4 regions of the Pantoea sp. X-Soil-ISGK-275 genome follow, and region 2 is predicted to be linked to each of the others. Evidence: riboswitches for the same ligand, from Rfam matches in the RefSeq annotation. Region 2 holds a riboswitch; each other region holds the start of a gene.
The links. Region 2 has a riboswitch for thiamine pyrophosphate ahead of thiB (thiamine ABC transporter substrate binding subunit). Riboswitches for the same ligand answer to the same signal wherever they lie in the genome.
Positions count from the first base shown of each region.

Region 1: another riboswitch for thiamine pyrophosphate. It lies ahead of thiC (phosphomethylpyrimidine synthase ThiC); the one in region 2 lies ahead of thiB (thiamine ABC transporter substrate binding subunit).
Region 3: another riboswitch for thiamine pyrophosphate. It lies ahead of thiM (hydroxyethylthiazole kinase); the one in region 2 lies ahead of thiB (thiamine ABC transporter substrate binding subunit).
Region 4: another riboswitch for thiamine pyrophosphate. It lies ahead of AC6I8A_RS22985 (FAD-dependent oxidoreductase); the one in region 2 lies ahead of thiB (thiamine ABC transporter substrate binding subunit).

Region 1 covers NZ_AP035976.1:282,727-290,464, forward strand. The annotation lists gene rpoC (DNA-directed RNA polymerase subunit beta') at 1-689, shown strand, start outside; gene AC6I8A_RS01270 (DUF1127 domain-containing protein) at 756-944, opposite strand; gene AC6I8A_RS01275 (aminotransferase-like domain-containing protein) at 1,120-2,574, shown strand; gene thiE (thiamine phosphate synthase) at 2,728-3,375, opposite strand; gene thiC (phosphomethylpyrimidine synthase ThiC) at 3,372-5,294, opposite strand; TPP riboswitch at 5,385-5,485, opposite strand; gene rsd (sigma D regulator) at 5,614-6,120, opposite strand; gene nudC (NAD(+) diphosphatase) at 6,209-6,982, shown strand; gene hemE (uroporphyrinogen decarboxylase) at 7,022-7,738, shown strand, end outside.
Region 2 covers NZ_AP035976.1:822,418-830,155, reverse strand. The annotation lists gene AC6I8A_RS03715 (MFS transporter) at 1-984, opposite strand, end outside; gene sgrR (HTH-type transcriptional regulator SgrR) at 1,242-2,903, shown strand; TPP riboswitch at 2,939-3,034, shown strand; gene thiB (thiamine ABC transporter substrate binding subunit) at 3,082-4,068, shown strand; gene thiP (thiamine/thiamine pyrophosphate ABC transporter permease ThiP) at 4,068-5,654, shown strand; gene thiQ (thiamine ABC transporter ATP-binding protein ThiQ) at 5,638-6,339, shown strand; gene AC6I8A_RS03690 (DedA family protein) at 6,336-7,100, opposite strand; gene polB (DNA polymerase II) at 7,265-7,738, shown strand, end outside.
Region 3 covers NZ_AP035976.1:2,772,678-2,780,415, reverse strand. The annotation lists gene AC6I8A_RS12995 (family 20 glycosylhydrolase) at 1-497, opposite strand, end outside; gene chiP (chitoporin ChiP) at 549-1,946, opposite strand; TPP riboswitch at 2,214-2,309, shown strand; gene thiM (hydroxyethylthiazole kinase) at 2,343-3,128, shown strand; gene thiD (bifunctional hydroxymethylpyrimidine kinase/phosphomethylpyrimidine kinase) at 3,125-3,925, shown strand; gene fbaB (class I fructose-bisphosphate aldolase) at 4,073-5,125, shown strand; gene AC6I8A_RS12970 (GntR family transcriptional regulator) at 5,282-5,968, opposite strand; gene AC6I8A_RS12965 (mannitol dehydrogenase family protein) at 6,067-7,527, opposite strand; gene AC6I8A_RS12960 (MFS transporter) at 7,572-7,738, opposite strand, start outside.
Region 4 covers NZ_AP035977.1:755,922-763,659, reverse strand. The annotation lists gene AC6I8A_RS23000 (pirin family protein) at 1-564, shown strand, start outside; partial or broken gene AC6I8A_RS22995 (MFS transporter) at 752-2,065, shown strand; gene AC6I8A_RS22990 (6,7-dimethyl-8-ribityllumazine synthase) at 2,160-2,597, opposite strand; TPP riboswitch at 2,773-2,892, shown strand; gene AC6I8A_RS22985 (FAD-dependent oxidoreductase) at 3,022-3,966, shown strand; gene thiS (sulfur carrier protein ThiS) at 3,950-4,147, shown strand; gene AC6I8A_RS22975 (thiazole synthase) at 4,151-4,909, shown strand; gene AC6I8A_RS22970 (HesA/MoeB/ThiF family protein) at 4,921-5,886, shown strand; gene AC6I8A_RS22965 (ABC transporter ATP-binding protein) at 5,883-6,599, shown strand; gene AC6I8A_RS22960 (ABC transporter permease) at 6,583-7,317, shown strand; gene AC6I8A_RS22955 (ABC transporter substrate-binding protein) at 7,327-7,738, shown strand, end outside.

The DNA.
Region 1 (7,738 bases), 540 kb from region 2:
CGGTTGATGGTAGCGATCCGTATGAAGAGATGATTCCAAAATGGCGTCAGCTTAACGTATTCGAAGGTGAGCGCGTAGAACGTGGTGACGTCGTATCTGACGGCCCAGAGTCTCCGCACGACATCCTGCGTCTGCGTGGCGTCCATGCTGTTACCCGTTACATCACCAACGAAGTGCAGGAAGTTTACCGTCTGCAAGGCGTTAAGATTAACGATAAACACATCGAAGTCATCGTTCGTCAGATGCTGCGTAAAGCAACTATCTCGAGCGTGGGAAGCACCGACTTCCTGGAAGGTGAGCAGGCTGAATACTCTCGCATCAAGATCTCTAACCGTGAACTTGAAGCGAATGGCAAAATCGGCGCGACATTCATGCGCGATCTGCTGGGTATCACCAAAGCGTCACTGGCAACCGAATCGTTCATCTCTGCAGCATCGTTCCAGGAGACCACACGTGTCCTGACCGAAGCAGCAGTTGCAGGTAAGCGCGATGAACTGCGCGGCCTGAAAGAGAACGTAATCGTGGGTCGTCTGATCCCAGCCGGTACCGGTTATGCTTATCACCAGGATCGTATGCGTCGCCGCTCTGCGGGCGAAGCACCGGTTGCACCGCAGGTTACTGCGGATGAAGCCTCTGCTAGCCTGGCTGAATTGCTGAACGCCGGTCTGGGCGGAAGCGACGACGAGTAATTCGTCTGCTAAAGCTGACCAATAAAAAACCCTGCCTCGGCAGGGTTTTTTTTCGTCTTGATTTTGTCAGAACTTACGGCAGACATCTTCGCGTGTCAGTCCGATATCCCGCAGCTGATTGTCACTCAGTTTTGACAGGATGCGATGCGTTTCCCGCCGTGCTTTCCAGTGTTTAACCATACGTACTGCGCCACGGAAGATATCCAGTAAAGTGACATCAAAAGGTTTAGCCGCGCGGTTTTGATCGAATTCCATAATCCTTGCCCTCAGTAGGTTGCCTGAGATGCATTGTCCAATTCCTACGTATTATGATACAGACGCAAAAATCACTTATCTTTAACATACAGATTGCGCTGTGATGAATCTGAATGGTAATAATAAGGGCTATCTGTACTGGTTTGTCATGATCTAAGGCTTAGTGAGGCATACGATGACGCGCTACCAACATTTGGCATGTTTGCTTTCGGATCGAATTGAGCAAGGGCTGTATCGCAGCGGCGAGCGCTTGCCATCGGTGCGCACGCTTAGCCTGGAACACGGCGTGAGTATCAGTACCGTTCAGCAGGCATATCATCTGCTGGAAGAGAAACAGCTGATCGTGCCGCAGCCTCGATCCGGGTATTTCGTTGCAACGCGCAAAGCGACGCCGCCGATGCCCGCCATAACCCGACCGGCACAGCGCCCGGTGGAAATCACACAGTGGGAATCTGTGCTGGAGCTGCTCAGCAGCAGGACTAACAGCGATGTATTGCAACTCGGCAGCGGTATTCCCGATCTCACTCAGCCCACGTTGAAACCGCTGTGGAAAATTCAGAGCCGCATGGCGCAGAGGCAGGAAATTGATCAGCTCAACTATGACAGTTTGTTGGGCGTCGCGGCATTGCGCGAACAGGTTGCGCGTCTGACGATTGACAGCGGTTGTCAGCTCACGGCAGAAGATATCGTGATTACCACCGGCTGCCATGAAGCGTTGTCGATTTCGATTCGTGCAATATGCCAGGCCGGCGACATCATTGCGGTGGAATCGCCGACTTTCCACGGCACCATGCAAACCCTGCGCGGCTTCGGCATTCGCGCTATTGAAATTCCTACCGATTCGGTCACAGGCATCAGCCTGGAAGCGCTGGAACTGGCGTTCGAGCAGTGGCCGATCAAAGCGGTGGTGGTAGTGCCAAACTGCAATAATCCGCTGGGCTTCATCATGCCGGAATCTCGCAAACGTGCGCTGGTTACGCTGGCGCAGCGTTTCGATGCCGCGATTATTGAAGACGATGTGTATGGTGAGCTGGCGTGGGAATATCCGCGTCCGGTTACCATCAAGTCGTTGGACCACGATGGCCGCGTGTTGCTGTGCAGTTCGTTCTCCAAAACGCTGGCGCCGGGATTGCGGGTCGGTTGGGTGGCGCCGGGGCGCTATCGCGATCGCGTGCTGCATATGAAATACATCAGCACCGGATCGACGGCCACACAGCCGCAGCATGCGGTCGCCGAATTTATTCGCCTTGGTCATTATCTGCCGCACTTGCGGCGCATGCGTCAGGTGTATCAACGCAACTACGAAACTTTCAGCTGTTGGGTGCGCCACTACTTCCCGTGCGGGATTTGTGTGTCGCGTCCGCAGGGCAGTTTCCTGATGTGGATTGAATTGCCAGAGGCGTTTGACGCGGTCAGGCTCAATACCGAATTGCGTGAGCTGAACATGCAGGTTGCGGTGGGCTCGTTGTTTTCGGCCTCGGGCAAGTATCGCAACTGCTTGCGCCTGAATTATGGTTTGCCAATGAATGAGCATACGGAACAGGCGATAGCCCAACTCGGTGCAGCAGTAGAACGTGCCATGCTGGCTTGTAGTGTGGAAACCGTACATACTTCCTCCCTGACTATGTGAAGAAAGGCAGGGCTGGGAGAGGTTAAGACCAGCCCTGGCCCGCTGCAAGCGACAGCGGGCAGGCACACTTTAGCTTTATCAGGAAAGGGCGCTAGCCATCACATCACGCTGCTGCGCGACAGATTCCAGCGTTTCATCCTCACTTACCACGCATTACATTACTTTTGCAGGTTCGATTCCATTTTCCACCAGTGACAGCAACTGCTGCGTTGCTGCGCGCCAGTCTACGGCCTGGGTAATCGCACTCACCACCGCAATACTGCCCACGCCGGTAGCCAGCACTTCAGGCACGCGCGCCAGTGAAATACCGCCAATCGCCACGGTTGGCACATCCTGTAAACGCGACAGATGGCGTTTCAATTCCACCACGCCCTGCGGCGCAGATGGCATGTCTTTGGTTTGCGTAGGATAGATGTGGCCAAGCGCAATGTAAGAAGGGCGCAGCGCCAGCGCTCGATCCAGCTCGGCATCGTCATGCGTCGATAAACCCAGGCGCAATCCCGCCTCACGAATGGCCGCCAGATCGGCGACATCGAGATCTTCCTGGCCAAGGTGCACGCCATAAGCATGATATTTAATGGCTAAGCGCCAGTAATCATTGATAAACAGGCGTGCCCGATACTGTTTGCCAAGCGCAATCGCCTCGCGCACGGCATCTTCCACCTCATGATCTTCACAATCTTTGATGCGCAGCTGAATGGTGCGCACACCGGCTTCCAGCAAGCGCGCGATCCATTCCACGCTATCAACAACCGGATACAGCCCCAGTTTTGGGGCCGTGGCAGGAAAGGCGTCGGTCATACATTTTCCTCTTTAAGGGTATCGGCAGCGTGATAAAGCTCGCCGCCACGATTGCGGAAGGCATCCGACATTTGCGCCATTCCCACCTCAATCGGCTGAGCTTCAGCCTGCTGGCGGGCGGCAAACTCGCGCACTTCCTGAGTAATTTTCATTGAGCAGAATTTCGGGCCGCACATCGAGCAGAAGTGCGCCACTTTGCCTGATTCCTGCGGCAGAGTTTCATCGTGATAGGCGCGTGCGGTGTGCGGATCGAGCGCCAGATTGAACTGATCTTCCCAGCGAAATTCAAAACGCGCTTTCGACATCGCATTGTCGCGGATCTGCGCGCCCGGATGACCTTTCGCCAGATCCGCTGCGTGCGCGGCGATCTTGTAGGTGATCAGCCCTTGCTTCACATCCTCTTTATTCGGCAAACCGAGGTGCTCTTTCGGCGTCACGTAGCACAGCATTGCGCAGCCGAACCAGCCGATCATGGCCGCACCGATGCCAGAAGTGAAATGGTCATAGCCGGGCGCGATATCGGTGGTGAGCGGGCCAAGCGTGTAAAACGGCGCTTCGTGACAATGCTCAAGCTGTTCAGTCATATTGCGACGAATCATCTGCATAGGCACATGGCCCGGACCTTCAATCATCACCTGCACATCGTATTCCCAGGCGATTTTGGTCAGTTCGCCCAGCGTATGCAGTTCGGCAAATTGTGCCTCATCGTTGGCATCCTGAATCGAGCCGGGACGCAGGCCGTCGCCAAGCGACAGTGCCACATCGTAGGCGGCACAAATTTCACAAATCTCGCGGAAGTGCAGATAGAGGAAGCTTTCGGTGTGATGCGACAGGCACCATTTCGCCATAATCGAGCCGCCGCGCGACACAATGCCGGTCAGCCGGTTGGCCGTCATCGGCACATAGCGTAGCAATACGCCAGCGTGAATGGTGAAGTAGTCAACGCCTTGTTCCGCCTGCTCCAGCAGCGTGTCGCGGAAAATCGCCCAGTTGAGATCTTCTGCAATGCCGTTCACTTTTTCCAGCGCCTGATAAATCGGCACTGTACCAATCGGCACCGGGCTGTTTCGCAAAATCCACTCGCGCGTTTCATGGATGTAGCGGCCGGTTGAGAGATCCATCACGGTGTCTGCGCCCCAGCGCGTCGACCACACCAGCTTCTCCACTTCTTCTTCAATCGATGAACTCACCGCCGAGTTACCAATATTGGCATTTACCTTCACCAGGAAGTTGCGGCCGATGATCATCGGTTCGGATTCGGGATGGTTGATGTTAGAAGGAATGATGGCGCGGCCGCTGGCGACTTCCTGGCGAACAAATTCAGCGGTGATATTTTCCGGCAGATTAGCGCCAAAGCTGTGGCCCGGATGCTGCTGTAGCAGCACTTCACCGCGAATACGCTCGCGGCCCATGTTTTCACGCAGCGCAATAAACTCCATCTCCGGCGTGATGATGCCCTGTCGCGCATAGTGCAGTTGGGTAACCCGGCGACCCGCTTTGGCGCGGCGCGGTTGTGGCAGATGCTCAAAACGCAGGTGATCCAAGCCTTCATCCGCCAGACGTTGCTGCGTGTAGTTGGAACTTAGCTGGTGGATAGTTTCACTGTCCTCACGTTCTTCGATCCAGTTAGCGCGCAGCCTGGCGAGTCCCTGATGCACATCAATAGTGGCTTGAGGATCGCCATAAGCACCGGCGGTGTCATATACCGGCACCGCTTCATTCGGCTCATATTGCGGATGTTCTTTGCTACCGCCGATGTGTGTCGGGCTGAGCTGTATCTCACGCATCGGCACGCGAATATCCGCCCGGCTGCCGGTGATCCAGATACGTTTGGAGTTGGGGAAAGCGGTTCCTTGCAGGGAATCGATAAATTCTTGCGCCTGAGCGCGCTGTTCACGACGAGTTGTTTTAGCAGACATAGCAAGTTTCCGGTAAAGGTTGGAAGTTGCTTGTCCAGAGTTCGGAAGGAGTAACAGCGACGATGCTGGGCGCCAGCTTGCAACGTGCTGATGATGTCTACTCTTGTTCCCTTCGCAGGTACTAACCTGATCAGGTTCCGCGGATCCCGAATTAACGGTCTCAGCCCCGGAGGGCACTCCGACAAGGTTGTGTTTTACGATATAAGCTACTTTTATCGCAAAATTTGACTCTTGATTGTCGTTAAAGAAGACAATAAAAAAGCCCATTTAGCATAAGAGGGCTTTTCTTGAATAACAAGTTTTTTACAACTTCAGGATGTTAAGCCGGGCGGGCGATGACGCTGTCATTAGCCACCGGCGGGCGCGCCAGCAGGTGATCCCAGGCGAGCTGCACCAGCTTATCTTCCAGCGTAAAGCGCGATTCCAGCACTTCACCGACTTCGGAGAGCGCGGTTTGAAAATCCACGCAATTATCATCGTTAATCGCTTGCTGCAGATGGGTGTCGTAAAGCTGCATGATGCGATCGGTATTCGCCTCAAGTGCCGGATAAATCTGCGCGGCCACGATTAATGGGCTATCACCCTGCATCTCACTAATGATGTGTTCATACACACTGAAATGGCCGGTAGACAGGTAATCTACCAGGTTGTGACAAAACGCATCCAGCGCCTGTTCATCCAGCGCAGTTAACGCATCTTTTTGTGGCTTCATGCCAATAAGCTCGTAGTAAGTGACGAGCAGCTGTCGACGGGCGCGCAGCCATGAATCCACCAATTCATTTCTGCCACCGACACGCTCTGTCAGGTTCTCTAACTGGTTAAGCATATGGGGCTCCAGGTAGGTTATAGTTGTTTATTACACACTTAATATTAGGATTTCAGCGTGCGATTTGACGCTAAGGACAACGATTAAGATGCAACGTGAGATCTCAAGCTTAGACGCTGGTTGGTGGGTTGTCAGCCATGAGCAAAAACTTTGGATGCCGCAGGGTGAATTGCCGCATGGCTTAGCCAGCGATTTTGGCCTGAACGGCAGCAACGGCATGTTGATTGGCGAGTGGCAGGGCGAGAATGTCTGGCTGGTACGCGAGTCGCGCCCGGACAGCATGGGCTCGGTGCGCCAACTGATTGATGAGGATGTCGGCCTGTTCCAAATCGTCGGGCGTGGCGTGCAGCTGGCGGAGTTTTACCGTTCGCATCGCTGGTGCGGCTATTGCGGCCATGAGATGCACATCAGCAAACGCGAATTTGCCTGCTTGTGCAATCATTGCCGCGAGCGCTATTACCCGCAAATTGCGCCGTGCATCATCGTGGCCATCCGTCGTGGCGATGAGATCCTGCTTGCCAATCATGCGCGTCATCGCAACAACATCTATACCGTGCTGGCAGGGTTCGTCGAAGTGGGCGAAACCTTAGAACAAGCGGTAGCGCGGGAAGTGATGGAGGAGAGTAACGTGCGGGTGAAAAACGTGCGTTACGTGACCTCGCAGCCGTGGCCGTTCCCGCATTCCCTGATGATGGCGTATATGGCGGAATATGATGGTGGCGATCTGCAACACGACGGCAAAGAGCTGCTGGATGCCGGTTGGTATCGCTATGACAATCTGCCGCTGTTACCGCCGCCCGGCACGGTGGCGCGTCGCCTGATTGAAGATACTGTTGCCCTGTGTCGCGCCAGCGCGGCGTGAAAATGCTACACTGCCGGCCTTAGCATGAGAGAGCCCATTATGAGTGAACTGAAGAACGATCGTTATCTGCGCGCCCTGTTACGTCAGCCGGTAGATGTCACGCCGGTATGGATGATGCGACAAGCTGGGCGCTATTTGCCGGAGTACAAAGCCACGCGCGCTGAAGCCGGTGATTTTATGTCGCTGTGTAAGAATGCTGAGCTGGCGTGTGAAGTCACGCTGCAACCGCTGCGTCGCTATGCGCTGGATGCGGCAATCCTCTTCAGCGATATCCTCACCATTCCGGATGCGATGGGACTTGGGCTCTACTTTGAGACCGGCGAAGGCCCGCGTTTCTCCAACCCGATCACCTGTCGTGCGGATGTCGACAAACTGCCGGTGCCGGATCCAGAGCATGAACTCGGTTATGTTATGAACGCGGTGCGTACCATTCGTCACAACCTGAAAGGCGAAGTGCCGCTGATCGGTTTCTCCGGCAGCCCGTGGACGCTGGCAACCTACATGGTTGAAGGCGGCAGCAGCAAAGCCTTCACAAAAATCAAAAAGATGATGTACGCCGAGCCGCAAACCCTGCACAAATTGCTGGATAAGCTGGCGGACAGCGTGATTCTTTATCTCAATGCGCAGATCAAAGCTGGCGCGCAGTCGATCATGGTGTTCGATACATGGGGCGGCGTGCTGACCGGACGCGACTATCGCGAATTCTCGCTCTATTACATGCATAAAATCGTCGATAGCGTGCTGCACGAGAACGAA
Region 2 (7,738 bases):
CCACAGCATGCCAATCCCGGCGATGATGCCGATAAAGGCAGCGTTAAACAGTTGCAACACCATCAACGCAGTACGCGACTGGAACATCACCAATCCGAGATAAAACACAATCGCCGCCACCAGCGCCAGCAGCATCAGTTTGCGTTTGCCGGTGCGCCGCGCGTAATGCCCGGCCAGTAGCATGATTGGAATCTCCAGCCCGGCGGCGGTGCCCATTAGCAGTCCCGCCAGCTTCTCCGGCAGGCCAAGCGTGGCGCTGATATACAGCGGCATATCAATGATATACATGGTGTTGCACGCCCACATGGTGACGGAGGCGATAAACAGCAACCGCACCTGACTGTCTTTCCACGGGCTGAGCTGCGTCAGTACCGCTTCAGGCGATGCCACCACGCGCGGCACCGAGGGCAAGGTGCGCCAGATCAGCAGCATGCTCAGCAGGAAAATCCCCGCCGCCACGCAAAACAGCGTCACAAAGCCGTAGTTGAGTGCCAGCGCAAACGACAGCGGCGGCCCAATCACCCACGCCAGCGACAGCTGCGCGCGCATCACCGAGCTGAACATCACCACTTCACGCGCCGACTGATCGGCATATTCGCGCGCGAGCGCAAACACCTGCGGAATCGACACGCTGGCCAGCGCCGACAAAAACACGCCTAGCGTTACCAGCGTTAAATAGTGGCGATTGAAGGCAAACAGCAGCGCATTCAGCGTCGCCATCAGGCAGCAAAACAGAATCAGGTTGCGGCGATCGCCCTGGTTATCGGAGCGTTTCGCCATCAGCAGGCTAATCACAATCCCGGCGATCGCATTGATGGTAAAGAACAAGCCGACCCAGAACGGACTCACCTGCACTTCACGCGTCAGAAACAGGCTGAGTGTCGGCGCCTGCAGCGCACCGGCCACGCCAGTCATAAACGACACCGCCATAAACGAGAGATAGACCGGATTGATGCGACGTTGACGCGTTAACAGCGATTTCATGCAGAAATCCCTTTGCGAATAAAAAAATAGGTAGAGAAATGAGGGTAGAAGATTCTACAGCAAAACGTAAAAAGCCAGCAGATAAAGCGCTGCTGGCGGTGAAAATGCACCCTACTCAGAAAGAGGTTCCACGTCGGTGGAACCGCTGGCAGAGCGCCATTCATTGCTGAATGCCTCCCGCTCTTCCATTGCCGGGCAGTATGCCTCTAATATGAGGCAGGAAAAACTGAGCGATTCTGACAAGGAGTTCCCCTTTTATGTCTTCTTCACGTTTGCAGCAGCAATTCATCCGCTTATGGCAAAGCTGTCAGGGGCAGGATCAGGAAACCACGCTCAACGAGCTGGCCGATCTGCTGCACTGCTCGCGTCGCCATATGCGCAACCTGCTCAATGCCATGCAGAGCGAAGGCTGGCTGATTTGGCAGGCGGAAGCGGGACGCGGCAAGCGCTCGATGCTGAGTTTCTGCTATACCGGCCTGGCGCTTCAGCAGCAGCGTGCTGAGGATCTACTTGAGCAGGATCGCATCGAACAGTTAGTGCAACTGGTGGGCGATAAAAATCAGGTGCGCCAGATGATCGCGGCACATTTAGGTCGTAGCTTCCGCCAGGGCAAACATATCCTGCGTGTGCTCTATTATCGCCCGCTGCCCAATCTGCTGCCCGGTTCACCGCTGCGCCGTTCGGAAACCCATCTGGCGCGGCAAATTTTCAACGGCCTGATGCGCATAAATGAGGAAAAGGGGGAAATCGAACCGGATATCGCCCATCACTGGCAGCAAACCTCGCCGCTGCAGTGGCGCTTCTTCCTGCGCCCGGCGATACGTTTTCATCATGGCCGTGAACTGGAAATGGCGGATGTGATTGCTTCGCTGGAACGCGTGCGCAGCCAGCCGCTGTTTTCTCACATCAGTAAACTGGATTCGCCCGCGCCCTGGACGCTGGATATCCATCTGAGCCAGCCGGACGATTGGTTACCGTGGCTGCTGGCCAGCGTCAGCGCGATGATTCTGCCGCGCGAATGGCCAACGCTGCGCCAGTTTGCGCGACAGCCAATTGGCACCGGCCCGTACAGCGTGGTGCGCAATCAGCAAACGCAGCTGAAGATCGCCGCCTTCGATGATTACTTTGGCTATCGCGCGCTGATTGACGATGTGTCGATTTGGGTGCTGCCGGAAATCAGTGATGAGCTGGTGTATGCCGGAGTCAAACTGCAGGGCGAAACCGCTGACGAAAAATCGGAAGAAAGTCGTCTGGAGGAAGGCTGCTACTTCCTGCTTTACGATCAGCGCTCCGAATTGGGCCGCGATGCGCATTTCCGCCGCTGGGTGAGTTATCTGTTTAATCCGATCGCCTTACTGAATCATGCTGGCGTCGGCTATCAGCGTTACTGGTTCCCCGCTTATGGCTTGCTGCCGCGCTGGCACCATCGCCGCGATCTCACGTCCGCCGACAAGCCAGCAGGTTTAACCCAGCTGACGCTGAGCTGGTACAGCCATCACGTTGAGCATGAAGGTATCGCCAACGCGCTGCGACCGCTGCTGGCGCAGCAAGGTGTTGAGCTGATCACCCGCGTTGTGAGCTACGAAGAGTGGTTCGAGGGCGAAGGTGAAAGTGACATCTGGCTCGGCAGCGTTAACTTTACCCTGCCGCTCGAGTACGCGCTGTTCGCCCAACTGTTTGAGCTGCCGTTGATGCATCACTGCATCCCCATTGACTGGCAAGCCGATGCCGCACGCTGGCGGCAAAAGGATTTACCGTTGGCGGAATGGAGTAAGCAGCTGATCGACAGCGACTATCTGCATCCGCTGTTCCATCACTGGCTGCTGCTGGAAGGGCAGCGCAGTATGCGTGGCGTGCGCCTCAATACGCTTGGCTGGTTTGACTTCAAATCGGCCTGGTTTGCGCCGCCGGAGCTGTGATCCTTTCGCGCTGTCATATAAATGTCTAGAATGAGCCGTTCTCAACGGGGTGCCTTGAAATCAGGGCTGAGAGAAACCCGTCGAACCTGATCCGGCTAATACCGGCGTAGGGATTTGAGATGCCTCACTCCTCAGATCCTTTGCGACTCGACCTTATCTTCTCCTCAAGGAGCGCAAAGTGTTAAACAAAGTTCTGCCTGTGTTGCTGCTGGTTGCGGCACCGGCTTTCGCTGCCAAACCGGTTCTCACCGTTTACACCTACGATTCGTTTTCTGCCGATTGGGGCCCCGGTCCAGCGGTAAAAAAAGCCTTTGAAGCGCAGTGCGGCTGCGAACTGAAGTACGTAGCGCTGGAAGATGGCGTATCGCTGCTTAATCGCGTACGCATGGAAGGCAAAAATAGCAAAGCCGATGTGGTGCTGGGGCTGGATAACAATCTGGTGCAGGCAGCGGAGAAAACCGGGCTATTTGCCAAAAGCAGCGTTGATACCAAAGTATTAACGTTGCCAGATGGCTGGCACAGCGACACCTTCATTCCATTCGATTATGGCTACTTCGCCTTCGTCTACGATAAAAACAAACTGAAGAATCCGCCGAAAAGCCTGAAAGAGATGGTTGAAAGCCCGGAAAAATGGCGTGTGATTTATGAAGATCCGCGCACCAGCACGCCGGGTCTTGGCCTGCTGCTGTGGATGCAAAAAGTTTATGGCGACAACGCGCCTGACGCGTGGCAGAAGCTGGCACAAAAAACCGTTACCGTCACCAAAGGCTGGAGTGAAGCTTACGGCCTGTTCCTGAAGGGCGAAGGCGATCTGGTGTTGAGCTACACCACTTCTCCGGCTTATCACATTATCGAAGAGAAGAAAGAGAACTACGCTGCGGCCGAATTTAGCGAAGGCCACTATTTGCAGGTGGAAGTGGCCGCGCAGCTCGCCAGCAGCAAACAGCCCAAGCTGGCGCAGCAGTTCATGCAGTTTATGGTTTCTCCGGCTTTCCAGCAGACCATTCCCACTGGCAACTGGATGTATCCGGTGATCAAAAGCGATCTGCCAGCTGGTTATCAAGCTTTGCAGGTGCCCGCCAAGGCGTTGCAATACACGCCAGCCGAAGTGGCCGACCATCGCGCCGCGTGGATCAGCGCATGGCAAAGCGCCGTTAGCCGTTAATGTCCGGCTGGTTAATTCCCGGTAGCGCCGTCGCGCTGTTGCTGTGCGCGGTGGCGCTGCTGGCGTTTGGCGCATTGGTGATGGTTGCGCCGGCCACCGACTGGCGCGCGCTGCTCAACGACAGTTATCTGCATCATGTGCTGCTGTTCTCGTTCGAGCAGGCGCTACTGTCGGCGTTGCTCTCAGTGCTGCCCGCAATCTTGCTGGCGCGCGCGCTCTATCGCCGCCGTTTTCCCGGTCGCAACCTGTTGCTGCGCTTATGCGCCATGACGCTGGTGCTGCCGGTGCTGGTGGCGGTGTTTGGCTTGCTCAGCGTCTACGGTCGCAGCGGCTGGCTGGCGCAACTGTGCGCGGCCATTGGCTTTGACTACCACTTTTCGCCGTATGGCCTGCAGGGCATTCTGCTGGCGCACGTCTTCTTTAACTTGCCGCTGGCGACGCGCCTGCTGTTACAGGCGCTGGAGAGTATTCCCGGCGAGCAGCGGCAAGTCGCCGCCCAGCTCGGCCTGCGCGGCTGGAATCTGTTTCGCTGGCTGGAATGGCCGTGGCTGCGCCGTCAGATTCTGCCGACGGCAGCGCTGATCTTTATGCTCTGTTTCGCCAGCTTCGCCACGGTGCTGGCGCTGGGCGGCGGACCACAAGCGACCACGCTGGAACTGGCGATCTATCAGGCGCTAAATTTCGATTACGATCCGGGCCGCGCGGCGCTGCTGGCGCTGTTACAGCTCGGCTGCTGTTTGCTGTTGGTGCTATTGAGCCAGCGCTTCAGTAAAGCCATTCCCACCGGCAGCCAGAGCATTCGCGGCTGGCGCGATCCGCAGGATTCATGGCAGGCGCGCACCAACGATACTGTATTGATTGGCCTGGCGCTGCTGCTGCTGTTACCGCCGCTGGCGGCGGTAATCGTCGATGGTTTGCGCGGCGGCGTCGCCGGTGCACTGCAACAAGCGGCGCTGTGGCAAGCCACCTTTACCTCGCTGCGCATCGCTATCGGTGCTGGCCTGCTTTGCGTGGTGCTGACCATGATGCTGCTGTGGAGCAGCCGCGAACTGCGACAGCGCCAGAACGTGATAGCGGCGCAGGCGATGGAGATGAGCGGCATGCTGATTCTGGCGATGCCGGGCATTGTGCTGGCGAGCGGTTTCTTCCTGCTGTTCAACGCCACCGTAGGTCTGCCGCAGCGCGCCGATGGTTTGGTGATCTTCACTAACGCCCTGATCGCCATCCCTTACGCCATGAAAGTGCTGGAGAATCCGATGCGCGATATCAGCGCCCGTTACAGCCAGCTCTGCGCTTCACTCGGCATCTCCGGTTTCAACCGTTTGCGGCTGATTGAGCTGCGCGCGTTGAAACGTCCCATTGCTCAGGCGCTGGCGTTTGCCTGCGTGCTGTCGATTGGCGATTTCGGCGTCGTCGCACTGTTTGGTAGCGCCGATTTCCGCACGCTGCCCTTCTATCTGTTCCAGCAGATTGGCGCCTATCGCGGTGCGGACGGCGCCGTCACCGCATTGCTATTGCTGCTCCTCTGCTTGTTACTCTTTACTCTGATGGAAAAATTACCGGGTCGCCATGCTGACACTGAATAACCTCACTTACCTTTATCAGCATCTGCCGATGCGCTTCAGTTTTGCGGCGCAGGCAGGTGAACGTTTGGCGATCCTCGGTCCGAGCGGCGCGGGGAAAAGTACCTTGCTGAGTCTGATTGGCGGCTTTTTGCCAATCAATCAAGGCGCGCTGGTGATGAACGGCATCGATCATACTCACAGCGTGCCGTCGGCGCGGCCAGTTTCCATGCTGTTCCAGGAGAACAACCTTTTTCCGCATCTCACGGTGCAGCAAAACATGGCGTTGGGTTTACATCCGGGCCTGAAACTGACGCGCGAACAGCAGCAGCAAGTCGTAGACATCGCCGAGCAAACTGGCCTGCAGGCAATGCTCACGCGTTTGCCTGGCGAGCTTTCCGGCGGCCAGCGTCAGCGCGTGGCACTGGCGCGTTGCCTGCTGCGCAATCAGCCAATTTTGCTGCTGGACGAACCCTTCTCAGCGCTGGATCCGGCGCTGCGCAACGAGATGCTGCAGCTGGTTCGTTCGGTATGCGAAAGCCGCAACATCACCTTGTTGATGGTGTCGCACAGTCTGGAAGATGCTCAGCAAATTGCGCCGCGCAGTTTGGTGATCGTCGATGGGCGCATCTATTGGGATGGCAGCACTGAAAGTTTGGTGCGTGGTGAAAGTGAGGCGGCCGCCATCCTTGGCGTGACGTCGCGTTAAGCGAAGAAGACTTTCCACAGCAGGTGGCGGAAGATCGGCATCATTGGATGGAACTGGATAGCGATAAACGCGCCCAGACCCATTGCCGCCATTAGAGGAGCCAGCCAGCGCAGGCGCGCAGTCGGCAGATATTTCGTTGCCCAATCGACGGTTTTGCCGCTGCGCCACCAGCGCCACAGCAACCAGCCACCGATCCACAGCAGCAACGCCACCAGCAACAGCAACCACTTAAAGCTGCCGCCCTGCGCGGCCTGCGGCACGTCAATCGCCACGCCCGCCAGAATGCCCGGCATCAAATAAGCGGGTGGCCAGAGAATGCAGCCAATCAGGTTAGGCGGCAGGAACTTGCGCACCGGCAGTTCCAGCATGCCGGCCGCCAGCGGAATCAGCGGACGCGTCGGCCCAACAAAACGCCCTACCAAAATGGTAAGCATGCTGTGCTGATGCAGCGCATGTTCAGTTTTATCGAGCAAGCCTTTGTATTTTTGTATGTATTTCCAACGATGCAGCGGCCCCTGAAACTTCCAGCCGATGCCATACGAAACCCAATCCCCGATCAGGCAGCCAGCAAAACCTGCCGCCCACGCCGGGTAAAGCCCAATTTGTCCACTGCCGACCAGCGCCCCAAGGCTGGCCATTAATACCGTGCCCGGCAACAGCAATCCCACGAAGGCCAGCGACTCAAGGAAAGTCACCAGCGCAACGGCGATCAGCGCGTACTCCAGCGATTGCGAAAACAGGTGTTGAATCCAGGCTTCCATAAATATCCTCTGCGGAATATAGAGGCTGGATTGTCCAGAGCCATTGCGCCACCGTCAAGGCAAGAATTGTAGGACGATGTTGACAAAGTGGTGACAATTTCGCCTGCGGGACACTGTATAAACATCCATGTTATACTCACTGCAATTCATCCTCTGGAGTTCACGTGACCGATCCGCGCGCAGGTTTTCTGCTTACCCGACATTGGCGAGATACGCCGACCGGCAGCGAAGTGGTGCTATGGCTGGCAACCGACAGCGGCCCGCAGCGGCTGGTGCTGCCTGCTCAGGAATCCGTTGCGTTTGTTCCCGAGGAGTTTCGCACGCAAACCGAAGCGCTGATCCGCGATGAGCGACACACACGCCTGCAAACGCTGGCGCTGAAGGATTTCCGCCGCCGCCCGGTGTTTGGCCTCTATTGTCGCAGCAATCGCCAGCTGCAAAATCTGGAAAAGCGCCTGCGTGAAAACGGTATTCCGGTGTATGAAGCGGATATTCGTCCACCCGAACGCTATTTGATGGAGCGCTTTATCACTGCGCCGGTGTGGTTTAGCGGTGAAACGCGCGGCGACAGCGTGGTCAACGCGCGCCTGAAGCCACATCCTGATTACCGTCCGCAGCTGAAATGGGTATCGCTGGAT
Region 3 (7,738 bases), 2.0 Mb from region 2:
TCGGTATCGGTGCTGGTGATAATTTTTGGCGTGGCATTGGCGGCGGTGACATACCAGCGCGGCATCACGTCGGTGATAAACAGCTGCCAGTATTCATTGACGATAGGGATCTCAATCGACTCACCCGCCGCGATACCTTTGAATTTCTCCGTCGGTTCCAGACGGGTTAAATCGCCGACGATATGGGTCATTTTGAACTGATCGTTATCCACCCGCAGCGTTTCGTGCACGTTGCTCATGTAGATTGCCCAGTTTTTACTGGTGAGCGCCGGACCGTTGTTGGTCAGCGTGATGGTAGCGGTGTTGCAGGATGCCCAATCGGCACCGAGTTTCGCGCAGTTCACGCCGTGATCGGCCGCCTGGTTGTCAGTGACCTGATACTGCACGCCGAACTGACTGATTTGATCGACGACCTGCTGATTATTGCGCGGGGATGAACTGCAGGCGGCAAGGCCCATCACGCTCAGCGCCAGTAAACTGATTTTTAACTTTTTCATGTTGTTATCCTTCTCCACGGAGGTAAGTCTCTGGCTCCTGCCAGATCGGGGTCAAAACAGGGTGAATGGCGCGACGATCATAAATTTGATGTCTCTTTCGTCCTGGAAGATGTTGCCGTAACCGCCGCTGTAGCTGGGAAGAGCGCTGTGATTGTCGTAGCGGGTGTAATGCAGTTTGAATTGCGTGTCTTTGGCGCGGCCTTGCTGGATGGTGTAAACCAGATCGAGGCTCCACGCCGACTCTTTCAGGCGCTGGTTTTGGTCGTAAATCGGATTGGTGGAAGGCTTAGCGTCCCAGCCGTAGGCGTACGACGTACCGACTTGCCAGCCGGGTAATTGCCAGTGCCCCAGATCGACCATCACACCGGCGAATAGCGCTTTCTCACCGTTGGCGTTCCAGTCAGAGCGGGAATCCCACCATACATCCATGCGGCCATTTGAGCTGGCATAGGATGGCGTCATACGCTGCAGGAAGAAGCCCTGATTACCTTCGGCTTTTACCCAAGTGCCTTCAAGGCGGAAATCGAACGCGCCCAGCGTGTAGCCGAACGTCAGCGCCTGTAGCCAGGCGAGGCCATCATAAACATCGTTGACCTGGCCCACGCCGCTGTTGTCACGATCCTTCGCGCCGTAAAACTGATAGCTGGTGCGCAGTGGCGCATCGGCCAGCGGCAGCTGATAAGACGCTTTAGCAAAATACTGATCCATGTAATTCGCCGCCTGGCCGTAAGCGCCTTCCAGCAACAGCGAGTTTTTGAAATCATATTTGGCACCAAAGGATTGCAGCCACGGAATCTCCGTCACACCATCGGCTTTGCGGAAGTTGTACATGCCGCGATACCACGGCGCTTTGTATTCGTCTGTCCACATCCAGGAGACGGAAAGGGCGCCCGCATCGCTAAAATCGAAGACGGTGCCAGCCTCAACACCGCGATAAGTGCCGGGCAGGAAACTCCAGTGTGGTGCCAGCAGCGTCTGTCCGCTGGGTTGCAAATAGCCTGCGCGTAGCCAGTTATCCTGCCATTTTGCCTTGATCGCCGCTTTATAAAGACTTAAGCCACTCTTATCTCCGCTCCAGTCCTCATCCCAGCGTGTGCGGGCATTGCTGAAACCAATTTCATTCGGTGCCGCCGGGCCGCTATTGCTTAACTCCAAAGCGCCAAACGCCGCCAGATCGAGGCCAATTACATCACCGGCATAACCGGATGAGAAGTCGAGATTGGCGTTGGCAGAGGCGTGATGCAGATTGGCGTCATACTGACCATACGCGCCTTTTTGCGGATCCATCTCTTTACGATCGCGCTGGCGTTGCCAGTAAAACAGGTTGCCAGTGAGCGATGAGTCTTCGACAAAACCCGCAGCGTGGGCGCAGGGAACAGGCAAAAACGTACCGGCGAAGAGGGCAGAGATAATGGCCGCAGAGAGCGGCGCGCGTGGAATTCGACGCATAGCAAATCCTCCGTGATACTTCCATGAACAATTAATAAATCCGTATTGTTTCGTCATGAAACAAGTTGCGAGGGATGCTATTTTTCGCGACGCGAATTATCAATGGAGTTTATTACAAAGTATGACATGGCACGCAAAAAGAAGGGTTTTAAGGAGTTTATTCAATCAGTTAGATGAACCTGTAAAATGTAACTTTGCGAACAAGATCCTCAGGAAAAGTGTCGATAGCTTGCTTTAATCTGGCTTGTTCCCTATGCTCGCCAACGTAGTTTTGACTCGGGGTGCCCCTCTAATACAGGGCTGAGATACACCCGCCGACCTGATCTGGATAATGCCAGCGTAGGGAAGTCAGATGCCTGACCGCATTCGCCTTCTTGATCGCCGGTTGGGAGCCTAATGAAACAGCCTGACCTTCTTTCCCCCGTGCAACTCGCGCACTCTTTGCAACTGCTGCGTCAGCAAGCGCCGCTGGTGCACTGCATGACCAATGAAGTAGTGCAAACCTTTACCGCCAACGTGCTGCTGGCACTGCAAGCTTCGCCCGCGATGGTGATCGACCCCGATGAAGCGGCGCAGTTTGCCGGTTTTGCCGATGCGGTGTTGATCAACGTAGGCACCTTAACCTGCGATCGTCGTGATGGGATGTTGGCGGCGGTGCAAGCAGCGCAAGCGGCAGGCACGCCGTGGACGCTGGATCCGGTGGCGGTCGGCGCATTAACGCTGCGCACCACCTTCTGCCAGCAGCTGCTGAGCCTGCAACCTGCGGCGATTCGCGGTAACGCTTCAGAAATTCTCGCCCTGGCGCATCAGGCAAGCGGCGGACGCGGCGTGGACAGCCTGCATCAAACCGATGCCGCGCTGAGCGCCGCCCAGCAGCTGGCGCGTGATTATCACACCGTTGTGGCGGTGACCGGTGAAGTCGATTACGTCACCGATGGCGCGCGTACCCTGGCAATCCCCGGCGGCAGCCCGCTGATGACGCGCGTAGTTGGCACCGGTTGCGCATTGTCGGCAGTGGCTGCGGCCTTCACTAGCTTGCCGGGCGATCGCCTGCAACATGTGGCAGCGGCGTGCCGCGTGATGTCGCTGGCCGGTGAGCTGACAGCACGCCAGGTCGCCGGGCCGGGCAGCTTCGTTGCTGCCTTCCTCGATATGCTGTGGACGCTGGAGGTGAAAGCATGAAACGCATCAACGCATTGACCATTGCTGGCACCGATCCCAGCGGCGGCGCGGGTATTCAGGCCGACCTCAAAGCCTTCTCCGCATTGGGTGCTTATGGCACCAGCGTGATTACCGCGCTGGTGGCGCAAAACACCTGTGGCGTGCAGTCGGTCTATCGCATCGAACCTGATTTTGTCGGCGCACAGCTCGATTCGGTGCTGGATGATGTGCGCATTGATGCCGCGAAGATCGGCATGTTGTCCGAAACCGCGATAGTCGAGGTGGTCGCCGAGCGACTGAAACGGGCCAGCCTGCCGTTTGTGGTGCTGGATACGGTGATGATTGCCAAAAGCGGCGATGCGCTGCTGTCGCCTGATGCGGTAGCCAGCGTGCGCGAATTGCTGCTGCCGCAGGTGTCGCTGATCACGCCAAACCTGCCGGAAGCCGCCGCGCTGCTGGGACGCGCGATGGCGCAGGATGAGAAAACCATGTTGCAGCAGGGCGATGCGCTGCTCGATCTTGGCTGTGAAGCGGTGCTGATGAAGGGCGGACATCTCAGCGATGCCGAAAGCCCGGACTGGCTAATCACGCGCGAAGGACGCCAGCGCTTTACCGCGCCGCGTGTTAACACACGCCACACGCACGGCACCGGTTGCTCGCTCTCCGCCGCGCTGGCGGCGTTGCGTCCGCGTCATGATGATTGGGCGGCAACGGTGGTCGAAGCCAAGGCGTGGCTACAACAGGCGCTGTTGCACGCCGATTCGCTGGAGGTCGGCAAAGGCATTGGGCCGGTGCACCATTTCCATCAATGGTGGTAGGGCGTAACGCCAGATTGCCGCTTTTTCACTGCGCATCCGTCTGAAAAATGGAGTCAGCAATTTGCCAGCCTGGCGTTTTCCGGTCCAGGCTGTTGGGGGCGAATCGGCATTGGCCGGTTCCAATCCAGCCATTTATCAGGAGCGAACATGACGGACATCGTACAGTTATTGGGCAAAGAGGCGGACAGCCTTCTTCAACATCGCTGCATGACCATTCCAGCGGATAGCCTCTATTTACCAGGCGCGGATTATGTTGATCGCGTGATGATCGACAACAATCGTTCTCCCACCGTTCTGCGCAACATGCAAACGCTGTACAACACCGGACGTTTAGCCGGCACCGGCTATTTGTCGATTCTGCCGGTCGATCAGGGTGTTGAGCACTCGGCGGGTGCCTCCTTTGCCGCTAACCCGGCTTATTTCGACCCGAAAAACATCGTTGAGCTGGCGATTGAAGCCGGCTGCAACTGCGTGGCCTCCACTTACGGCGTGCTGGCCGCGGTTTCACGCCGTTATGCGCACCGCATTCCATTTATGGTGAAGCTAAACCACAATGAAACCCTGAGCTATCCGACGCAATATGATCAGACGCTGTACGCCAGCGTTGAGCAGGCCTTTAATCTGGGTGCGGTGGCGGTTGGCGCCACCATTTATTTTGGCTCCGAGCAATCGCGTCGTCAGATTGAAGAGATCTCGGCGGCCTTTGAACGCGCGCACGAGCTGGGAATGGTGACGGTGCTGTGGGCTTATCTGCGTAATGACGCGTTCAAGAAAGACGGCGTCGATTATCACGCCAGCGCCGATTTAACCGGCCAGGCCAACCATCTGGCGGCGACCATTGGTGCGGATATTGTGAAGCAGAAGATGGCGGAGAATAATGGCGGCTATAACGCGGTGAAGTTTGGTCACACCGATGAACGCGTCTACAGCAAGCTGACCAGCGAGAACCCAATTGATTTGGTGCGTTACCAACTGGCGAACTGCTATATGGGGCGCGCGGGATTGATCAACTCTGGCGGCGCTTCTGCCGGGGAAACGGATATCGCGGAGTCAGTGCGCACGGCGGTGATCAACAAACGTGCCGGGGGGATGGGGCTGATTCTTGGGCGCAAGGCGTTTAAGAAGACGTTGAAAGAGGGCGTGCAGCTGATTAATGCGGTGCAGGATGTTTATCTGTCAAAAGATGTGACCATTGCTTGATTGAGTGGGGGCTGTGCTCGCTGTCCCCCATCCCGGCCTTCCCCCGCGAGCGGGGGAAGGAGATGCTGCCACATGCTGCTTCAACACTTACATATTGCAGCATCTTCCTCCCCCATTAATGGGGGAGGACCGAGGAGGGGGACAGCGAGCACTAAATCAAGGCGCTTCGAACCACTCACCATTACGCTCGGCAATCGGCGTAATGGTCAAAATCATCTCCTGTAGATGACGACGCATCGCGCTTTCAGCCGCGTCAACATCATGCGCTTTCAACGCGTTATAGATATCTTCATGCTGCTGAATCAAACGCTCCGGCGGTGACACTTCGCTCAGGGTCAGAAAGCGCACGCGGTCCATAGCCGCTTTGATGTTCTCCACCGTTTCCCACGCCAGCAGGCAGTTAATCCCTTCCGCAATCAGACGGTGAAACTCATCATCCAGTCCTAAGAAGGCCTGGCTGTCATGACGTTCGGCGGCGAGACGCTGCAGTTGCAGGTTGTGCTCCAGCGCCATCAATCCGCTGGCACCAATCTCCTGCGCGGCGCGGCGTACCACGGCGATCTCTACCGCTTCACGGATAAAGCGGCCGTCGGCCACGCGTTGGGCAGAGATTTTGCGTACGAAGGTGCCGCGCTGCGGTAACACCTGCACCAGTCCGGCTTCCGCCAGCTTGATGAAAGCTTCACGTACCGGCTGACGCGATACGTTAAAACGCGCCGACACTTCCTTCTCCGACAGCAGCGAGCCCGGATGAATAACGCAGGTCACAATATCTTTGCGCAGATAACGATAGATCTGCTGATTTACCGGTTCGCTGGTGGTTATGGTATAGGCAGTCGACATGCAGCAATATCCGTATTACGGCTGGCATCTGCCAGCCCGTTAAGAAAGGTTCAGTCTAATCAGCACGCTTCGTCTGCGCTACACATTTGTGCAGGCGCTTAGCCTTGTGTGACGAGGCTCTGCACCGTGGCGCGCGCACCCTGTTGCAGCAGTTGCTGATAGAGTTCGGTGACGCGTGAGACAAAGGCGGGCTGCTGCTGCAGATCGTCACCGAACACGGCGTTGAGGTCGAGCAACGCCTTAACACGTGGCGCACCGTCCTCACTGTTGGCCACAATGTCCGCCAGCTGATCTTTCAGCGGATCGCGAATCTCAATGGCCTGGCCTTGCTCATCCACGCCGCTGACGTAGCGCATCCAGCCTGCCACGCCCAGCAACACGAAATCGCAGGAGGTGCCGTTGCGCAGATGCCAGCGTGCGCTATCCAGCAGACGCTGCGGCAGCTTTTGCGTGCCATCGGTGGCGATTTGATAGGTGCGATGCTTGATGGCGCGATTCTCGTAACGCGCAATCAGTGAATCGGCATAGGCTTCGAGATCGACGCCCTGCGTGCGCAGCGTCGGCGCCTGATCCTGCAACATCAGCGCGCGTGCCGCCGCACGATAGCTGGCATCGGCCATGCAATCGCTGATGTGCTCATAACCGGCGAGAAAACCGAGATAGGCGAGGAACGAGTGGCTGCCGTTGAGCATGCGCAGTTTCATCTCTTCGAACGGCAGCACATCGCTGACCAGCTCCGCACCGGCGTTTTCCCACGCCGGACGTCCGTTAACGAAGTTGTCTTCGATGACCCACTGGAAAAACGGTTCGGCTTCAACCGCCACCGGATCGCGGCTGCCCAAACGTTCCGCCAGCGTGTCGAACGCTGCATCGGTCATGGCCGGGACGATGCGATCGACCATGGTTGAAGGGAAGGTGATGTGCGTCTGGATATACTCCGCCAGTTCAGCGCTGTGGCGCTCGGCCAGCTGGGTGATCACGTTGCGCGTGACATGGCCGTTTTCCGGCATATTGTCGCAGGACATCACGCTAAACGGCGGCAAATTGCGTTCGCGGCGGCGGATAATGGCCGCCAGAATCAAGCCGGGCAGCGAACGTGGCTCAGTCGGATTGGCGAGGTCGTGCACAATATCGGGATGATCGGGATTGAGCTTGCCGCTCGACGGCATGTAGCAATAGCCTTTCTCGGTCACGGTCATCGAGACAATCGCCACATCCGGCTGGCTCATCGCCTCAATCACCGAATCAATGCCGTCGCCTTTGCCATGCAGCGCTTGCGTCACCACGCCAATCACGCGCGTGTGTAAACTCTCATCGGCCATTTCGGTCAGCGTATAGAGCAGATCCTGCTGACGCAGCGCCTGAATCAGCGTGCCGCTGTTGAGATTCACTTCGCAGTAACCCCAATCGCTGCCTTGTGCCGCCAGCTTATCGGTTGCCAGCGCCTGATGCGCACGATGGAAGGCACCAAAGCCGATGTGCACCATGCGGGTTTTCAGTTGGCTGCGATCGTAAGCGGGACGTTGGACATCAGCGGGGAGGCGTTCAAGCTCTAACATAGTCATTCCTTTTGGCAAATGGGGCGCTCAGCGCCCCATGAGATTTACACTGAAACCGGTTTATTGTTGGCCTTGGGTTCGCGAATTACCAGCAGCACCAGCAGCGCACCGACGCCGGCCACCGCACCTGCGAGGATAAAGGCGCTGTCAAACTTACCGGAGTGCTGCACGATGAAGCCCGTCACCACTGGGCCTATAACGCCTGACAGGC
Region 4 (7,738 bases), on a different replicon from region 2:
GGTGCGCATCCGCACAACAACATGGAGATCATCTCCTATGTGCTGGAAGGCGCGCTGGAGCATAAAGATTCCATGGGCACCGGTTCGGTGATTGTGCCGGGTGATGTGCAGCTGATGAGCGCCGGTAGCGGCGTTACGCACAGCGAGTTTAACCACTCGAAAACCGACAATGTGCACTTCCTGCAGATCTGGATCGTGCCTGGCGAACGCAATTCGCCTCCGGGTTATCAGCAGATTTCGGTGGCGGAAAGTGACAAACGCGGTCAGCTGCGTCTGATTATTTCGCCGGAAGGGGAAAACGGATCGCTTAGCGTGCGTCAGGATATCCGCATTTATGCCGGACTGTTCGACGGTGTTGAGCAGCAAACCCTCGCGCTGGATGCCGATCGTTACGCCTATATTCACGTGGCACGCGGCAGCATCGAAGTGAACGGCGTGAAGTTTAAAGAGGGCGACGGCGCACGTGTACGCAACGAAAGCGCGCTGGAGTTTGCTAACGGCGAAGATGCGGAAGTGCTGGTGTTTGATTTGCGTCCGCTGGAAGTGAATCATCCGCAGCGTTAATGATTAAAAAGCGGTCAAAGAGCAGTGCGAGCCATCGCGCTGCTTTTTTTTATGCGCGATCACAGCGGTTGTAACACTTTTTCTTAACATTAATTGCAGTGATTAAGATCGCAATAATTATTTCCATACTCTCTTTAATAGTTAGCCAATGAACCTAAGCATCACGGCTTAACATGAAGAGGGCAGCATGCAAGAAAAAATCCCCGGAACGCGCTGGTATCGCGTCATCGCCCCGATTCTCATCACCTGCATTGTCTCATTCATGGATCGCGTCAATATCAGCTTTGCGCTGCCTGGCGGTATGGATCAGGATTTGGCGATCACCAGCCAAATGGCTGGCGTAGTAAGCGGTATCTTCTTTATTGGTTATCTGTTTTTACAGGTGCCGGGCGGACGTATCGCGGTGAATGGCAGCGGCAAACGCTTTATCGCCTGGTCGTTGGTAGCGTGGATGGTGGTGTCGATCGCCACCGGTTTTGTCACCAATCACTATCAGCTGCTGGCGCTGCGTTTTGTGCTGGGGATTTCCGAAGGCGGCATGCTGCCGGTGGTGTTAACCATGGTCAGCAACTGGTTCCCGGAAAAAGAGCTGGGTCGCGCCAACGCCTTTGTCATGATGTTCGCGCCGTTAGGTGGCATGTTTACTGCGCCGATATCGGGTTACATCATCAATGTGCTGGACTGGCGCTGGCTGTTCATAATCGAAGGCCTGCTTTCAGCGGTGGTGCTGCTGGTGTGGTGGCTGGTGATCGCCGATCGTCCTGAAGAGGCGCGCTGGTTACCGGCGCGAGAAAAGGAGTATTTGCTGCGCGAACTGGCGCGCGAAAAGGCTCAGCATCTGCAAAAGGAACCGGTCAGCAAAGCGCCGTTGAAAGCGGTGTTTCGCAACTCGGGCCTGATGAAGTTAGTGGCGCTCAACTTCTTCTATTAAACCGGCGATTACGGTTACACGCTGTGGCTGCCGAGTATCCTGAAAAATCTCACCGGTACCAACATGGCGGGCGTTGGTCTGCTGGCGGCGATTCCTTTTGTCGCGACGGTACTCGGCATCTACGCTATTTCGTGGTTAAGCGATCGCACCGGCAAGCGCCGTTTGTGGGTGATGGTGTCGCTGTTCTGTTTTGCCGCTGCCTTGCTGGCATCGGTGGTGCTGCATAATAACGTCGTCGCCGCCTATATCGCGCTGGTGGTGTGCGGCTTCTTCCTCAAAGCGGCAACCAGCCCGTTCTGGTCGATTCCCGGACGTATCGCTGCGCCGGAAGTGGCGGGTAGCGCGCGTGGCGTGATCAATGGCTTGGGTAATCTGGGTGGATTCTGCGGACCGTACTTAGTAGGGATCATGACACTGCTGTATAGCCAAAACGTGGCGATCTGCTGGCTGGCGGGTTCACTGGTGATTGCGGGAATCTTTACGCTGTTACTGCCGAAAGCGTGCGATATCAATCCATCTGAAACGCGCCGACATATGAAAAGTAATCATTTGATGAGTGTGAAACATTAAGTGAAGCGAGGCTGGCACTATTCTGAATATTAATAGTAGAAAGTCAGATTAAATAAAAAGGGAGCGCCTGATGAGGTGCTCCCTTTTTAATGCATTAATCAATCGACAGATTGTGAATAGCCAGCGCAGCGCGCGCGGCTTCTTTACCTTTCTTAATGAAATGCTCGGTATAGAAGTTTTCGATAACATCAACCGGCTGGAAATTATGCGGCGTTAATGACACGGAGAACACCGGCACGTTGGTAGTCAGCTGCACATTCATCAGGCCGTCTACGACCGCAGCGGCAACGAAATCATGGCGATAGATACCGCCGTCAACCACCAGCGCCGCGCAGACAATCGCATCGTATTTACCAGTTTCGGCCAGACGCTTAGCCAGCAGCGGCATTTCAAATGCGCCAGGCACTTCCAGCACTTTTAATTCTGCTTCTACGGATTGATCGGCTAATTCTTTTTCAAATCCCACCAGGGCATTGTGGACAATTTCTTTGTGCCAGCCGGCTTTAATAAATGCAATTTTAATATTCTTCATGGATATTCCGACATCACCTGTAATTGGTTCTTGCGCATAAAATAATGTGTTTGTATACCATATGTTACGTTTGTGATCCACAAAGCCCAGGTAGCGATAAATGCCTTGCTGCTTATTCCCATGTAAACAGTCTGGTTATTCCGCGCTTGACGGCGACCATCGCCTGCAATACAAATAGACGCGTCGGGGGAGTCTCGCCAAAGAGACTGAGAGGCTAATAGCGCACTGCGCGGTTTAGCGACCCTTTGAACCTGACCCAGTTGATACTGGCGTAGGAAGACTGACAGTCTTTATCATTGGGCTGTCTGGCGCTCAAACCAGCTCGATGGATGCGCCATTTCCCTTCTCCTGTATCTGCGGGTCTCAGCTAACACTGAGAGGCCGATGTGAATTCCCCCTGTTTGAACATCCTGGATCCGGCGCTGTGAGCCGCTGGAGCGTGCTTGGCTGCGGCGTGGCGGGCCTATGCGTAGCCACTTTGCTGGCGGAACGCGGTGAAGACGTTGAGGTGATTGGCGATGACGCGCGCCGCCCGGCATCGTGGTTTGCTGGCGGCATGCTGGCGCCCTGGTGTGAAGCCGAAAGCGCGCCGCGCGATGTTATCACTCTTGGGCAACACGCCGCCGCGTGGTGGCAACAGCGCGTCAGCAGCGTCGAGCATCAAGGCACGTTGGTGGTTGCGCCGCCGCGCGATAGCCAGGAACTCAACCGTTTCGCCCGTATGACCGAGCAGCACCAATGGGTCGATCCCGCCGACATCGAACCGGCGCTGGAAGGGCGCTTTGCACGCGGTCTGTTTTTCGCCGGGGAAGCGCATCTCGATCCGCGTCTGGCGTTGCAGGAGATGCGAGTCACGCTGATCGCACGCGGCGTACCATTCAACAATCGTGCGCCGAGCGGCCAGATTATCGATTGTCGCGGCATTCACGCCGCGCCGGAACTGCCGCGCCTGCGTGCGGTGCGCGGCGAAATGCTGATTCTGCACAGCGAAGACGTGCAGTTTTCCCGCCCGATTCGTCTGCTGCATCCGCGTTTTCCCTGCTATTTGGTGCCGCGACGCGGCGGCCACTTTATGCTCGGCGCCACCATGATCGAGAGCGACGACGCCAGCGCCATCAGCGCGCGCGCCATGATGGAGTTGCTCAGCGCCGCCTACGCCATTCATCCGGCTTTAGCCGAAGCGCGCGTCATTGAGAGCGGCAGCGGGCTGCGTCCGGCTTATCCGGCGAATCTGCCGGAAATCCACTATCACAACCACACCTTTTATCTCAACGGCATGTATCGCCACGGTTTTCTGCTGGCACCGATGCTGGCAGAGCAGCTGATGCAGCGTCTTTCTGGGGAACTTAAAAATGAACATTCAGCTTAACGGCCGCCTCATCAGCACGCAGGCAAACAGCCTGAGCGAATTGCTGATCGAGCAGCAAATTGACGCGGCCTGCGTCGCCACCGCCTACAACGGTGCGTTTGTGCCAAAAAGCCAGTACTACACGCAGCTGCTGGATGAAGGTTGCCAGCTTGAAGTGCTGTCACCGATGCAGGGAGGTTAAGCGATGTTTTACGATTTTGACCCGCAATCGCGCTTCCTGCTCGGCACCGCCGGTTATCCTTCGCCCGCCATTTTGCAGCAGGCGATTGCCGCCTCCGGCACCGACATCATCACCGTCAGTTTACGGCGCGAAGGCGCGGCGGGCGCGGCTTTCCGTGAACTGCTGACCGGCCTCAACATCCGCGTGTTACCCAATACCGCCGGTTGTCACACGGTGAAAGAAGCCGTCACCACCGCGCACATGGCGCGCGAACTGTTCAACACCGCGTGGATCAAGCTGGAAGTGATTGGTCACGCCGACACGCTGCAGCCCGATCCTTTCGCGCTGGTGGAAGCCGCGCGCATCCTCAGCGCAGAGGGTTTTCAGGTGTTTCCTTACACCACTGAAGATCTGATCGTCGGCGAAAAACTGCTGGCGGCGGGCTGCGAACTGTTGATGCCGTGGGGCGCGCCGATTGGTTCCGGTCAGGGCTTGCGCAACATCGACGGGCTGCGCGCCATGCGTGCTTGGTTCAGCGACATTCCGCTGATCATTGATGCTGGCATTGGCGCGCCGTCGCAGGCGGCGCAGGCGATGGAGATGGGCTTCGATGGCATTCTGCTCAACACCGCCGTTGCCAAAGCGGGCGATCCGATTGGTATGGCCAACGCCTTCCGACTGGCGATTGAAGCCGGACAGGCCGCACGCGCTGCGGGACTGATGGAGAAGCGCGACATGGCAGCCGCGTCCACGCCGATCTTTGGCCTGGCAAATCTGAGTTGAGGCAGGCAAACATGCAACGTTATCAACGCCAGATGATGCTGCCGGAAATCGGCGAGGCAGGGCAGCAGAAGCTGCTTAAGGCGCGTGTGCTGGTGGCGGGCGCGGGTGGATTGGGCGCTACGCTACTGCCGCAGCTGGTGGGCGCGGGCATCGGCCATATTCGGCTGTATGACGACGATGTAGTTGCGCTGCATAACCTGCATCGGCAAACGCTGTTTACTGAGCAGGATATCGACCAGCCCAAAGTGCTGCGCGCGCAGCAGGCGTTGCAGCAGCGCAATCCGCAGGTGCAAATCGAGGCGCTGCAACAATCGCTGAGCGCCAGCAATGTGCAGCAGGCGCTAGCGGGTTGCGATCTGGTGATCGACGCCGCCGATAACTTTGCCGTCACCTACCAACTTTCCGATGCTTGCATGAAGGCGGGCATTCCGCTGATCAGCGCCTCGGTGCTGGGACGGCAAGGTTACGTCGGCGGATTCTGTGGTGGCGCGCCGAGTTATCGCGCCGTGTTCCCGCGCTTGCCTTCGTCGGCAGCGAACTGCAACACCGCCGGCGTGATGGGCCCGGCGGTGGCAACGCTCGGCGCGATGCAGGCGCAGATGGCGCTCAGCGTGCTGCTGGAATTGCAGCCATCACCGCTCGGTTGTCTGGTGAACTGCGACTTCGTGAACTGGCATTTTCGCCCGTTCCGCTTTGATGATGCGGAAGAGCCGGAACATGCGGTGCCGTTTATTGACCCGCAACAGCTCGCCGCCGATGACTGCATTGTTGAACTGCGCAGCTGTGAAGAAGCGCCGGTCAGCGTGGCGGATGGCGTTGAGCGCATCTTGCCGCAGGCGATTGCGGCATGGCAGCCGCCCGCCCAGCAGCGCATCGTGCTGGTGTGCGCCAGCGGCATCCGCGCCGCGCAGGCCGCTAGCGCGCTGGCGCAGCGTGGATTTCATCAGCTGGCGATTCTGGCGGCCAATCGCCCATGAATCAGGACATTTTCTTCAACGATGTGAGTTTTAGCTGGGGCGATAAACCGCTGTGTCAGAGGCTGAATTTGCAACTGCGCGGCGGCAAAACCACGGTAATGCTGGGACGCAGCGGCATCGGCAAAAGTACGCTGCTGCGGCTGGTGGCCGGATTACTCAAGCCGCAGCAGGGCGCGGTGCAGGGCTTAAGCGGCAACGTAGCGTGGATGGGCCAGCAGGATCTGCTTTATCCATGGCTGACGGTGCTCGACAACGTGATGCTGTCGGCGCGGCTCAGCGGCGAAAAGCCGGATCGTCCGCGCGCGCTGGCGCTGCTGGAGCAGGTGAAACTCAGTGACGTAGCGCATGCGCCGTCGCAGCAACTTTCGGGCGGCATGCGGCAACGCGTGGCGCTGGCACGCACGCTCTATGCGCAGCGCGACGTGGTGCTGATGGATGAACCTTTCGCCACGCTGGATGTGATGACCAAACTCAGCCTGCAAACGCTGACTGCCGAATTACTGCAAGGCAAAACCGTGCTGCTGGTGACGCACGATCCGCTGGAAGCGTGCCGCATGGCCGATGACATTCTGCTGCTGCAAGGCCAGCCGCTGGCCATCGAAAGCTGGCCGGTTCCCGGCGGTGACGCGCCGCGTGCGTTTGATCATCCCGACGTGCTGCAGGCGCAGGCTCAACTCTTTACCCGACTGAATACCCATGAAAACATTGTTTAGCGCGATCTACCTGATCGTGGTGCTGCTGTGCGGCTGGCTGCTGGCGGGTCACAGCGGCGTGCCAACCTTCCTGCTGCCCACGCCGCAGGCGGTGTTTGAAGCGCTGTGGTTGCATCGTCAACTGCTGTGGCATCACGCGCTCTATACGCTGGCGGAAATTGTGCTGGCGCTGCTGCTGGGCGTTGGCGCGGGCGTGACGTTGGCGGTGCTGATGGCGGCCAGTCCGCTGCTGCGTCGTGTGCTGTTTCCGCTGGTCACCGCCAGCCAGGCGATTCCGGTGTTTGCCCTTGCGCCGCTGCTGGTGCTGTGGCTCGGTTTTGGTATCGCCTCGAAAGTGGTGGTAGCGGCTTTAATCCTGTTTTTCCCGCTGTGCTTATCGCTGTTCGATGGGCTGTGCCGCACGCCCAGCGGCTGGCTGGAACTGGCGCAAACCAGCACGTCATCGTGCTTCAGCATCTTCTGGCGCGTGCGCTGGCCCGCCGCGTTACCGCAATTTTTCTCCGGCCTGCAGATGGCCGTGGTGCTGGCGCCGATTGGCGTGGTGATTGGTGAATGGGTCGGCGCCAGCGAAGGGCTTGGCTATCTGATGATGCAATCCAACGCGCGACTGGAAACCGCCACCAGCTTCGCGGCACTGCTGCTGTTACTGATTCTGGCGCTGCTGCTTTCGGGCAGCGTAGCGCTAATGCGCAAGAAACTCCTCTGGCAATCTACATAAGGAAGTACCGTGAATACCCTACGAATCGCATTGACCGCGTTGCTGCTGCTGGCGACCGCTAACGTCCAGGCGGCGGAGAAAGTTCGTCTGCTGCTCGACTGGTTTATTAACCCCAACCACGCGGCGATTTTTGCTGCCCAGCACAGCGGCGCGTTTAAGAAAGAGGGGCTGGATGTGGAGATGATCGCGCCGGCCGATTCTGCTTCGGTGCCGTTGCTGCTGGCGGCGGGTAAAGTCGATCTCGCCATCAGCTACCAGCCGCAGCTCTACACGCTGGTGGATAAAGAGGTGCCGGTGATCCGCGTCGGCACGTTGATTAATCAGCCGCTGAATACGCTGACCACGGTGTCGAGTGATATCCACTCGCTGAAAGATTTCGCGGGCAAAACCATCGGTTATGCGGTGCCGGGCACCGAAGATG